DNA from 4 places in the Scandinavium sp. UTDF21-P1B genome. Region 1 is predicted to be linked to each of the others. Evidence: predicted binding sites of a transcription regulator. Region 1 holds the regulator's gene; each other region holds the start of a gene.
The links. The regulator Fur, encoded in region 1, represses iron uptake genes when iron is present. The targets are predictions, from matches to a motif close to ATAATAATGAGAACNACTATCAA.
Positions count from the first base shown of each region.

Region 1 (3,141 bases):
CGGTACCGCATGGTTACAGGCTCTGACCTTCGGCTACAAAGTGGCTGACGTGGTTGACCTGCGCCTCGAAGGGACATGGGTTAAGGCAGAAGGCCAGCAGGGCTTCTTCCTGCAGCGTATGACGCCAACCTATGCTTCCTCCAACGGTCGTCTGGATATCTGGTGGGATAACCGTTCCGACTTCAACGCCAACGGCGAAAAAGCCGTGTTCTTCGGCGGAATGTATGACCTGAAAAACTGGAACCTGCCAGGCTGGGCGGTGGGCGCTTCCTACGTTTACGCGTGGGATGCTAAACCGGCGGACTGGATGATCAACAGCGCAGGGCAGAAAGAGAGCATTGCCTCAAACAAAATCAAAGAGTCTTCCTACAGTCTCGATGCGATGTACACCGTCCAGGAAGGGCGCGCCAAAGGCACGCTGTTCAAGCTGCACTTCACTCAGTACGACAACCATTCAGATATCCCAAGCTGGGGCGGTGGCTACGGCAACATGTTCCAGGATGAGCGCGACGTGAAATTCATCGTTATCGCTCCGTTCACCATCTTCTGATAAGCGACGCGGCGGGCACGATGCCTGCCGCGTAACCATGAGGTCGTATCATGAAAAAATTGATTCTCGTCGCGATTATGGCGTCCGGGCTGGTGGCTTGTGCACAGCCGCAGGCACCGAAAGAAGACAGCAAGCTGAAAGCCGCCTACAGCGCCTGTATTAATACCGCGGAAGGCAATCCGGATAAGATTGAAGCCTGCCAAAGCGTGCTGGATGTGCTGAAGCAGGAGAAGGAGCACAAGCAGTTTGCCGAACAGGAAACGGTGCGCACGCTGGATTATCAGCAGTGTATCCAGGCGACCCGTACGGGTAACGATCAGGCAGTGAAGGCGCGCTGCGATAAAATCTGGCAGGAAATTCGCAGCAACAATACCCCCGCGCCGTAAGCCTTATTTCAACTCTGTTTTTGCCCCAAAATATGCCCATAAAAAAAGCCAACCGTCAGGTTGGCTTTTGCTTTTGCACGAGCGTCGATTATTTATCGGCGGCGTCGTGGGCGTGTTCATCTTCGCGGCAGTCGCCTTCAGCGCAGTGGCCGTAAAGATAAAGGCTGTGGTTAGTCAGACGAATGCCGTGCCTGGTGGCGATTTCACGCTGGCGTGCTTCAATCGAGTCATCACTGAATTCGATAACCTTGCCGCAGTCGAGGCAGATCAGGTGATCGTGGTGATGCTGCTGAGTCAGTTCGAAAACAGATTTACCGCCTTCGAAGTTGTGGCGGGTGACAATTCCGGCATCGTCGAACTGGTTCAGAACGCGATAAACCGTTGCCAGACCAATTTCCTCGCCCATATCGATCAGGCGCTTATAGAGGTCTTCCGCACTGACATGGTGATTGTCCGGCTCCTGAAGCACTTCCAGAATTTTAAGACGCGGAAGCGTGACTTTCAGGCCTGCCTTCTTTAATGCGATATTGTTGTCAGTCATGCGGAATCAGTCCTGTTGCTAGGCGATACACTTCCTTATTGGAAGTATTACTAAGAATGAATTCAGGATAATGCGTCTCATTATAGAACTGCGAAGTCTAAATGAAAACTGCAAACCCTGAGCAAAGTATGCTTTTCAGAAACGAGGCATCATCTGCAAAGCGAAACATCCGACCTCGTTAAAACAGCTGACATTGTACAGACATGTGCTCAAAAGTTAAAAATTTGTAGCGATTAATTTGATTGCTTTTATCTATTAATTTTACGGAACTTATCGCTAATACGGCGCAACCTGAGCGCTGCGCCATACGTTTATCAGGCGTTTTTGATCTCTTCGAGGTGCAGCTCTTCAGAAATCTGCTTAACCCACTTTTCAACGCGCTCAGCGGTCAGCTCCGGCTGACGGTCTTCGTCGATGGCCAGGCCCACAAAGTGATCGTCATCGGCCAGGCCTTTAGACGCTTCGAAATGATAACCCGCCGTTGGCCAGTGGCCGACGATGGTTGCGCCGCGTGGTTCGATGATGTCGCGGATGGTGCCGAGCGCATCACAGAAGTATTCTGCGTAATCTTCCTGGTCGCCGCAGCCGAACAGGGCCACCAGTTTGCCGTTGAAGTCTACCTCTTCCAGCGTCGGGAAGAAGTCGTCCCAGTCACACTGTGCTTCACCGTAGTACCAGGTCGGGATACCCAGCAGCAGAATATCGAAGCCTTCAAGATCTTCTTTGCTGCTTTTGGCAATGTCATGCACTTCAGCTACATCTTTACCAAGCTGCTTCTGAATCATCTTCGCGATATTTTCGGTATTGCCGGTGTCGCTGCCGAAGAAAATGCCTGTAATTGCCATGAGTAAAATAACCTCTTGAAACGTAATGAAATGATGGTGGAATGTTGCCCACAGATAAAGGCAATGATAGCAGGAGGAGAAGGGCGCGGGAACCGCAATCGCGCCGGACTGCACTCTCTGCTACATGAAAGTGATTTTTTGTCGGATTTTCAGACGAGTTTCTGGCTTCGCAACGCAGCCAACTGATGCATCAGTATTTCTTCAATCAGCTCGCTGCGGCTCATGTTTCTGGCTTCAGCCAGCTCGTTGAGCGCATCGACCGCTTCGTGATTGAGCTTTAGCTCAACGCGCTTGAGACCATTGCTTTTGTCGCGCTTCAGCTGATTACGCTTATTAATGCGTAACTGTTCGTCGCGCGAGAGCGGATTGGTTTTCGGCCTTCCCGGGCGACGCTCGTTTGCGAACAAATCTAATGTCGTTCGGTCCGTTTGTTCTTTTGCCATGATTCAGAGTGACTTCGGGGAAACAAGCCGCCGGACGACAGGCCCGGCGCAGATAGCGCGCAATCATACATCAGCGAAACCCCCACGCCAACGCCGGGAGCCACAATGGCGCTTGCTTGCTCGGATTTTAATCATTCCGCCAGATAGCGGCGAACAGCGCGCAGTACCGCGTCCGGTTTTTCAGCGTGGACCCAGTGCCCGGCACCGGCAATCACGTGTGCACGAGCCTGCGGGAATTGTGCCAGCAGCGTGTCGCGATACTCGGTGGTGACGTACGGAGAATTTCCGCCTGCAATAAACAGGGCAGGGTGGTCCCAGGCCGGAATCGTCTCCCAGCCGACAATATGCGGATACTGATCCCACAAAACCGGCACGT
Region 1 covers NZ_JBFLVD010000008.1:176,399-179,539, forward strand. Annotated here, with positions in the region: gene chiP (chitoporin ChiP) at 1-550, shown strand, start outside; gene chiQ (ChiQ/YbfN family lipoprotein) at 601-936, shown strand; gene fur (ferric iron uptake transcriptional regulator) at 1,025-1,477, opposite strand; gene fldA (flavodoxin FldA) at 1,792-2,322, opposite strand; gene ybfE (LexA regulated protein) at 2,472-2,765, opposite strand; gene ybfF (esterase) at 2,897-3,141, opposite strand, start outside.

Region 2 (3,141 bases), on a different contig from region 1:
GTCATCGTCAAAAAACCGCGGCGTAATCAGTTCGCCATGCCCAGGCCAACGATGTTGGCGGCGATGATAATTACCACGCAGCCGAGGCTCAGCACCCCGACCGGACGGCGTCCTGCCGCATTCCACTCTTTGAGAATCAGCCCAACCAGGCCGCCGCACAGCACGTAGAAACTCATGTGCAGCATCCAGCTCATGTAGTCGTACTGCGCCGGAATGCTGGCGTGGCCCCAGGCGTAGAAGAAGAACTGCAGATACCACATCAGCCCTGCCAGTGCGGAAAACAGGATATTGCCGACGATCATCGGTTTTGCCAGCGAGAAGTCTGCTTTTACCGACAAGTTTGATTTTGTTGCCAGGCGAATGAAGCAGAAGCCAAGGTTAATTACCGCACCGCCGCCCATAATCACGACATAGCTTGGCAGAGCGACATACAGCGGATCGACACCCAACGCGGCGGCGGCTTCATGCATCGGCTTTGCGGCGTTCATCGCAAATGACATCCCGGCGGAGAAAATCCCGCACATGACCGCCAGCACCAACCCTTTTTTCAGGTTGAACTCTTCGGCTTTGATGCCCATTTTACGCTCTTTAAGCTGCCCCGCGCGGGTCACAATGCCCACGCCAACGACGGCAACCAGCACGCCGAGCAGCGTCATACGCCCGCCTTCGGTGCCAACCAGAATGTGAAAATCTCCGTTCAGAATCGGTGTCATCAGCGTGCCAACGATAAGCGTAATGCCGATGGCAATGCCAATACCCATCGACATGCCAAGGTAGCGCATGGTCAGACCGTAGTTAATGTTACCGATGCCCCACATCGCGCCGAACAGGAACACGGGCAGCAGCGTGGAGGCGCTGAATGAACCGTAGTAGGCCCAGAAATCTGGCAGTAGCATGGCGCTGATCGTCCACGGCAGGATGAGCCAGGAGACGATACCGCCAATCGACCACATCGTTTCCCAGGACCAATTTTTAACCTTTTTGAACGGGGCGTAGAAACAGGCTGCACTGGCTGCACCTATCAAATGCCAAAAAATACCCATCGTAATCGCGTGACTCATTTTTTTATCCTCAACGTGTTACGTCGATGAATCTTTCATCTGACCTGATGAGTGTAAAAATCAGTCAACGGATTAACCTTCAGACCGTTGCCGCGTAAACCCTGGACCTGGCAAAAAGCGCGTGTTCCGCCTGAGCGGGCTCACAAAATCAGCCACATAACCAATTGTTATAACCTTATTAAAACTACGGCATTGATAAACATTTTCAATATCATTTAAATAACTATAATGAACCAACTGCTTACGCGGCGTTAACACCTCTGCCGCCCGATAATAACTGGAGATGAATATGAGTTATACACTGCCATCCCTGCCGTACGCGTACGATGCCCTTGAGCCGCACTTTGACAAGCAGACGATGGAAATCCATCACACCAAACACCACCAGACCTATGTGAACAACGCTAACGCAGCGCTGGAAAGCCTGCCGGAGTTCGCAAATCTCTCCGCGGAAGAGCTGATCACCAAACTGGATCAGCTGCCAGCAGACAAGAAAACTGTGCTGCGCAACAACGCAGGCGGCCACGCTAACCACAGCCTGTTCTGGAAAGGCCTGAAAACCGGTACCACCCTGCAGGGCGACCTGAAAGCGGCTATCGAGCGTGATTTCGGCTCCGTGGACAACTTCAAAGCGGAATTCGAAAAAGCCGCTGCCACCCGTTTCGGCTCCGGCTGGGCGTGGCTGGTGCTGAAAGGCGACAAGCTGGCGGTAGTTTCAACCGCTAACCAGGATTCCCCGCTGATGGGCGAAGCGATTTCTGGCGCATCCGGCTTCCCGATTCTGGGTCTGGACGTGTGGGAGCACGCTTACTACCTGAAATTCCAGAACCGTCGTCCGGACTACATCAAAGCGTTCTGGGACGTAGTGAACTGGGACGAAGCGGCTGCGCGTTTTGCAGCGAAAAAATAAGGCGATTTAGCGCCTCCTGCCCTGGGCAGAAGACAAAACCCTGCTGATTCAGCAGGGTTTTTTTATGCCTGCCGCGGGAGTTGTGATAAAGATCAAAAATAAAAACATTGATCCCATAAATATAAAACATCGTTTTAATTTGTTTGTTCGATCACTGTTCTCACCCCTCGTTGGGACTATTGTTGGCCTGCCGCGGCACTCCTTGAGCGTCATCCGGCGTCTGAAAATCAGAAAAACAATACGTTCTTACGGGTGGTGGTCATGCAAATCAAACGTGCAATTGAAAAAATCCCCGGTGGTATGATGCTGGTGCCGCTGTTCCTCGGCGCCCTGTGTCACACTTTCTCCCCGGATGCGGGTAAATACTTCGGTTCTTTTACCAACGGAATGATCACCGGAACGGTACCGATTCTGGCCGTGTGGTTTTTCTGTATGGGAGCTTCCATCAAGCTAAGCGCCACCGGTACCGTGCTGCGTAAATCCGGCACGCTGGTGGTGACTAAAATCGCGGTGGCGTGGGTGGTGGCGGCCATTGCCTCCCGAATTATTCCTGAGCACGGCGTTGAGGCGGGTTTCTTTGCCGGGCTTTCGACGCTGGCGCTGGTGGCGTGCATGGACATGACCAACGGCGGTCTCTACGCCTCGATCATGCAGCAGTACGGTACCAAAGAAGAGGCGGGGGCATTCGTGCTGATGTCGCTGGAGTCCGGCCCGCTGATGACCATGATTATCCTCGGCACGGCGGGGATTGCTTCATTTGAACCGCACGTGTTTGTTGGCGCAGTGCTGCCGTTCCTCGTGGGCTTCCTGTTGGGCAACCTCGACCCTGAGCTGCGCGACTTTTTCGGCAAAGCGGTACAGACGCTGATCCCGTTCTTCGCCTTTGCGTTGGGCAACACCATTGATTTGAGCGTGATTGCCCAGACCGGTCTGCTCGGTGTTCTGCTTGGCCTGGCGGTGATTGTGGTCACCGGCATTCCGCTGATTATTGCCGATAAGCTGATTGGCGGCGGCGATGGCACGGCGGGAATTGCGGCATCCAGCTCGGCGGGTGCTGCGGTAGCCACGCCCGTTCTGATTGCAGAAATGGTGCCTGCGTTTAAACCGATGGCGCCAGCAGCGACTTCGCTGGTGGCAACGTCAGTTATCGTGACGTCCATCCTGGTGCCG
Region 2 covers NZ_JBFLVD010000027.1:37,507-40,647, forward strand. Annotated here, with positions in the region: gene rhaR (HTH-type transcriptional activator RhaR) at 1-26, shown strand, start outside; gene rhaT (L-rhamnose/proton symporter RhaT) at 27-1,061, opposite strand; gene sodA (superoxide dismutase [Mn]) at 1,351-1,971, shown strand; gene kdgT (2-keto-3-deoxygluconate transporter) at 2,233-3,141, shown strand, end outside.
Region 2: a site for Fur is predicted at 1,254-1,276, ahead of sodA (superoxide dismutase [Mn]). Genes of this name have one in related genera too.

Region 3 (3,141 bases), on a different contig from region 1:
TGGTACCGCTTTTGAACGTGTAGAACACGCGTTATCCGCGCTGCGCGAAGGCCGCGGCGTGATGGTACTCGATGATGAAAACCGTGAAAACGAAGGCGATATGATCTTTGCCGCTGAAACAATGACCGTTGAGCAGATGGCGCTGACTATCCGCCACGGCAGCGGCATTGTGTGCCTGTGCATCAACGAAGAGCGCCGCAAGCAGCTTGACCTGCCGATGATGGTAGACAACAACACCAGCGCCTTCGGCACCGGTTTTACCGTGACTATCGAAGCGGCGCATGGCGTGACCACCGGCGTTTCTGCGGCCGACCGCATCACCACCGTGCGTGCCGCCATTGCCGATGGCGCGAAACCTGCCGATCTGCATCGTCCGGGCCACGTTTTCCCTCTGCGCGCGCAGGCGGGTGGCGTGCTGACTCGCGGCGGTCACACGGAGGCGACCATCGATCTGGTGACCCTGGCAGGTTTCAAACCTGCGGGTGTGCTGTGTGAACTGACCAACGATGACGGCACCATGGCGCGTGCGCCGGAGTGCATCAAGTTTGCTGTGGAACACAATATGCCGGTGGTGACCATCGAAGATCTGGTGGAATATCGCCAAAAGCATGAGCGTAAGGCCAGCTAAGTCTGCCTGACGCTGAAATGAAGAACGCCGGGATAATCCCGGCGTTTTGCTATGCGAAATCCATCGTCTGTAACAGCACCAGGCTCAGCCCCATCACCGACATGCCACACAGCACGCCGTAGCTCGGGTTGTTATGCGGATCTATCTCTTTGGCGAGCGGCATCAATTCATCGACCGACAGTGCCACCATAATTCCGGCCACCGCGGCCATGATGGCAGCCATGACCACCGGTGATACCAGCGTTCCCAGAATCAGCCATGCCAGCACCCCGCCAAGAATTTCAGCCATGCCTGAAATCCCTGCCCAGAACACCGCTTTACGTTTCGAGCCCGTGGCGGCATAGACCGGCCCGGCGACGGCCAGACCTTCCGGAATATTGTGCAGCGCAACGGCGAGCGCAATACCAAAGCCGAGTTCCAGATTACTGCTGGCGGTGACATACGTTGCAACACCTTCCGGGAAGTTATGCAGGCTGATGCCGAGCGTTAACAGGATTGCTGTCCGGCGCAGGTTACGTGGCATGATGGCTTTGTCGCCCTGCATCAAATCCTGCGGGTGGGCGTGCGGCAGCATACGATCAAGCGCGAAGTAGCCAAGCAGTCCAATCACAAACATACCGTAGCCGAGCACCGGCGACATCCCTTCCGTGCCGAGCGCGGCGGGCAACATTTCCATCAGGGAAATCAGTAGCATAATCCCGGCAGCGAAGCCAAGAGAAAAGGCCAGTACGCGATCAGAAGGCTTCTGGCCTATAACGCCCAGCAGCGCCCCGATGAAGGTGGCCCCACCGGCAAGTAAGGTCAGAATCAAAGGTACTGACATAGAAACTCCTTAATGATAACCATTATCATTTATAGTAAAGCTCCCTTTTCCCAAAAGCGAGGGGGCAAAGGTGCTTTTACGTGTCCTTACATTCAAATTTCCTGATGATCATCATCACCGTTATCTGAGTTCATCCGCACTCAAAACCGCGTAATGTAGAGCCATCAATCCGACTGTTCCTGTAAGGATATCATCATGTCTTCTTCCCGTATGCCAGCTCTGTTTTTAGGTCACGGTAGCCCGATGAACGTGCTGGAGGATAACGTGTACACGCGTGCCTGGCAGCAGCTGGGCGAAACGCTGCCGCGCCCAAAAGCGATCGTGGCGATTTCCGCGCACTGGTTTACGCGAGGAACGGGCGTCACGGCGATGGAAGCCCCGAAAACCATTCATGATTTCGGTGGATTCCCGCAGGCGCTGTATGACACGCACTACCTGGCTCCGGGGTCGCCAGAGCTTGCTCAGCGGCTGGTTGAGCTGTTAGCTCCTGTGCCCGTTGCGCTTGATAAAGAAGCCTGGGGCTTTGACCACGGCTCCTGGGGCGTGCTCATTAAGATGTACCCGGATGCTGATATCCCGATGGTGCAACTGAGCATAGACAGCACGAAACCCGCTGCCTGGCATCTCGAAATGGGACGTAAACTCGCGGCTTTGCGCGATGAAGGTATCATGCTGGTGGCGAGCGGTAACGTGGTGCATAACCTGCGCACAGCGCGCTGGCATGGCGAAAACTCGCCGTATCCTTGGGCGACCTCGTTCAATGAATTTGTGAAAGATAACCTGACCTGGCAAGGGCCAGCGGAAGAACATCCGCTGGTAAATTACCTCGATCATGAAGGCGGTTCATTATCGAACCCGACGGCGGATCACTATTTACCGCTGCTGTATGTGCTGGGCGCGTGGGACGGGCAGGAGCCTGTCAACATTGTGACAGACGGGATTGAGATGGGGAGTCTGAGTATGCTTTCGGTACAGATCGGGGAGTGATGAAATTGCCCGGAAAACAACGCGTCGCCGGGCATTTGCAAGAGCGTTACTCCACAAAAGTATGCGGATAGAAGCGTGACAGATCCTGAGTGATCAGCGCCCGATCTTCACGAATGCCGATCCCGGCAGGCTGGTCGTTGATCAGCCAGCTACCGATCAGCGTATAGCTGTCGCCAAATTTCGGTAGTTCGCAAAACTGCTGGACGATCATGCCTTCTTCGCCGTAAGGCCCTTCAACCGCTTCCAGCACTTCACCGTTCTCCACGATCGACACATTTGCGCCTTCACGGGAGAAAATCGGTTTCTTCACGTACTTCGCCATTTCCGGATATTCGTCTTCGGCGAAATACGCTGGCAGCAGGTTCGGGTGATCCGGGAACATTTCCCACAGCATTGGCAACAGGGCTTTGTTGGAGATAATGCTTTTCCAGGCCGGCTCCAGCCAGCGCACGCCAGCGTCTTCGAGCTTGGTGGAGAAAATCTCCCGCAGCATGTATTCCCACGGATAGAGCTTGAACAAATTGCTGATAACCTGATCCTGCAGATCGGTGAACTGACCCTTTTCGCCAAGCCCGATATCTTCGATGTACAGAAATTCGCTGGCGACGCCGGCTTCGTTGGCGCAGTCCTGCAAATACTGCACGGTACCGCGATCTTCTTCGGTGTCACGGCAGCAGGCAAAGTGCAGCAGATTAAAACCATG
Region 3 covers NZ_JBFLVD010000014.1:228,002-231,142, forward strand. Annotated here, with positions in the region: gene ribB (3,4-dihydroxy-2-butanone-4-phosphate synthase) at 1-628, shown strand, start outside; gene zupT (zinc transporter ZupT) at 678-1,451, opposite strand; gene ygiD (4,5-DOPA dioxygenase extradiol) at 1,647-2,438, shown strand; gene AB1287_RS11835 (glutathionylspermidine synthase family protein) at 2,485-3,141, opposite strand, start outside.
Region 3: a site for Fur is predicted at 1,464-1,486, ahead of zupT (zinc transporter ZupT). Genes of this name have one in related genera too.

Region 4 (3,141 bases), on a different contig from region 1:
CGAACCCGGCTTTTTGCTGTATGAGGTTCAGAAACTTACAGAACCAGTGCCGCGATGGATGCGGACAGCACGCTCACCAGCGTAGAACCGTAAACCAGCTTCAGGCCGAAGCGGGAAACCACGTTGCCCTGTTCTTCGTTCAGGCCTTTAATCGCACCGGCAATAATCCCGATGGAAGAGAAGTTAGCGAAGGAGACCAGGAAGATGGAGAGAATACCTTCTGCGCGCGGGGAGAGCGTGCTGGCAATTTTCTGTAGATCCATCATGGCAACGAATTCGTTGGACACCATTTTCGTCGCCATGATGCTGCCGACCTGCAGCGCTTCGCTGGCAGGCACGCCCATCACCCAGGCCACTGGCCAGAAGATGTAGCCCAGAATACCCTGGAAGGAGATGCTATGGCCGAACCAGCCGGTCACGGTGGCGAACAGGGCGTTCAGTGCAGCGATAAGTGCGATGAAGCCAATCAGCATCGCAGAAACGATGATCGCGACCTTGAAGCCAGCAAGAATATACTCGCCCAGCATTTCGAAGAAGCTCTGACCTTCATGCAGATTGGACATCTGCAGGTTCTCTTCGCTCTGCTCAACGCGGTACGGGTTGATGAGTGACAGAACGATAAAGGTACTGAACATGTTCAGTACCAGCGCCGCAACCACGTACTTCGGTTCCAGCATAGTCATGTAAGCGCCGACGATGGACATGGAGACGGTAGACATCGCGGTTGCCGCCATGGTGTACATGCGGTTGCGCGACATTTTGCCGAGAATGTCTTTATAGGCGATGAAGTTTTCAGACTGCCCCAGAATCAGAGAGCTGACCGCGTTGAACGACTCCAGTTTGCCCATTCCATTAACCTTAGACAGCACGGTACCGATCGCGCGAATCACAATCGGCAGAATACGGATATGCTGCAGAATACCAATCAGAGCGGAAATGAAGACGATTGGGCAGAGCACTTTCAGGAAGAAGAATGCCAGGCCTTCATCGTTCATTTTACCGAAGACGAAATTTGTCCCTTCATTAGCGAAACCGAGAAGTTTTTCGAACATCTCGGAGAATCCTTTCACAAAGCCAAGGCCGATATCTGAGTTCAGGAAGAACCAGGCCAGCAGGACTTCAATAACAAGTAACTGAATAACATAGCGGATGCGGATTTCTTTACGGTTATGACTAACCAGCAAAGCCAGAATCGCAACCACGGCAAGCGCGAGGACAAAGTGTAGGACGCGGTCCATATTTGCTCCAAATATGAGGCAGGTTAAATTTCCGTGCACATTCTATGCAACAAGATAAAAGAAAACGAGATCTGCGCCGCACTATAGTTAGAACCTGTGAGCGATCTCAAAAAAGGTGATCAACCATACATTTCTGTTATGTTATGTAAGGGTGTTAAAAGTTACCTTTTTGTACTAGTCTGACTAAGAGGCGACCTGGCGGTCTCCCATTCCACTAACATGGCTCAACACGGCTATCGTTCCTGTCTATCAGAGAAATCATTATCACCTCGCCAAATGAACTTGATAATCATTCTCATTTTGATAACATAAAACATAGCAAAGGCTATATTTCAGAGGCAGAAAATGACAAACAGTCGCGTTGAGAGTAGCAGCAGTCGCGCAGCGCGCAAGATGCGGCTTGCATTAATGGGGCCTGCGTTCATTGCTGCCATCGGCTATATCGATCCGGGTAACTTTGCCACCAATATTCAGGCGGGGGCGAGCTACGGTTACCAGCTGCTTTGGGTGGTGGTCTGGGCAAACCTGATGGCGATGCTCATTCAGGTCCTCTCCGCCAAGCTGGGGATCGCCACCGGTAAAAATCTCGCCGAACAAATTCGCGACCACTATCCGCGTCCGCTGGTCTGGTTCTACTGGGTGCAGGCTGAAATTATCGCCATGGCCACCGATTTGGCCGAATTCATTGGTGCGGCGATTGGTTTCAAGCTGATTCTGGGGATTTCACTGTTGCAGGGGGCGGTGCTGACAGGTATTGCGACGTTCCTGATCCTGATGTTACAGCGTCGGGGGCAAAAGCCGCTGGAGAAAGTCATTGGCGGCCTGCTGTTGTTCGTTGCCGCAGCCTATATTGTTGAGCTGATTTTCTCGCAGCCGGCAATGGCGCCGCTGGCGAAAGGAATGATTATTCCTTCTCTGCCAACGTCTGAAGCCGTGTTTCTGGCGGCGGGCGTTTTGGGTGCAACCATTATGCCGCACGTGATCTATCTGCATTCATCGTTGACTCAGCATCTGCACGGTGGCACGAGGCAGGAGCGTTACAATGCCACCCGTTGGGATGTAGCGATAGCCATGACGATTGCTGGTTTTGTGAATCTGGCGATGATGGCGACGGCCGCAGCGGCATTCCACTTTAACGGCCACACGGGTATCGCCGATTTGGACCAGGCCTACCTGACGCTGGAGCCGTTGCTGAATCACGCCGCGGCAACGATTTTCGGCCTGAGCCTGATTGCCGCCGGGCTTTCATCCACGGTGGTGGGCACACTGGCCGGGCAGGTGGTGATGCAGGGCTTCATCCGCTTCCATATTCCGCTGTGGTTCCGCCGGGCGATCACTATGCTGCCATCGTTCGTGGTGATTATGATGGGGCTCGATCCGACCCGTATTCTGGTGATGAGCCAGGTTCTGCTGAGCTTCGGGATCGCGCTGGCGCTGATACCGCTGCTGTTATTTACCAGCGATCAAAAGCTGATGGGCGATCTGGTCAACACTCGTCTGGTGAAACGTACGGGCTGGGTGATTGTGGTGCTCGTCGTCGCGCTGAATGGCTGGTTGCTGGTGGGAACGTTGCTGGAGTTGTAAGGCCCGGCGGCGCGGGCCTGTAAACGTGTTCCGGTACGGCTGTAGGCCCGATGAGCTTAGCGCCACCAGGCAAGATATTTAGTGATGATGGCCGTGACCACCCCGGCCGCGACCCCAGCCACCGCGATGATCGTCGCGGTCATTCCAGCCTTCACGGTAGCCGCGTTCGTAGGCATTACGCTTTTCCCAACCGCGGTGCCAGCCGTTGTCATGACGGTGCCAGCGGGCATTGCGCCATTCATAGTTACGACGCCAGTAATCGTGGTCGCGCCAGCGGCCGCCGTCCCAGTAATTCCCGTAATTATCACGATCGCCAATT
Region 4 covers NZ_JBFLVD010000013.1:25,871-29,011, reverse strand. Annotated here, with positions in the region: gene nupC (nucleoside permease NupC) at 36-1,238, opposite strand; gene AB1287_RS09675 (Nramp family divalent metal transporter) at 1,584-2,822, shown strand; gene AB1287_RS09670 (DUF2502 domain-containing protein) at 2,901-3,141, opposite strand, start outside.
Region 4: a site for Fur is predicted at 1,521-1,543, ahead of AB1287_RS09675 (Nramp family divalent metal transporter). Genes of this name have one in related genera too.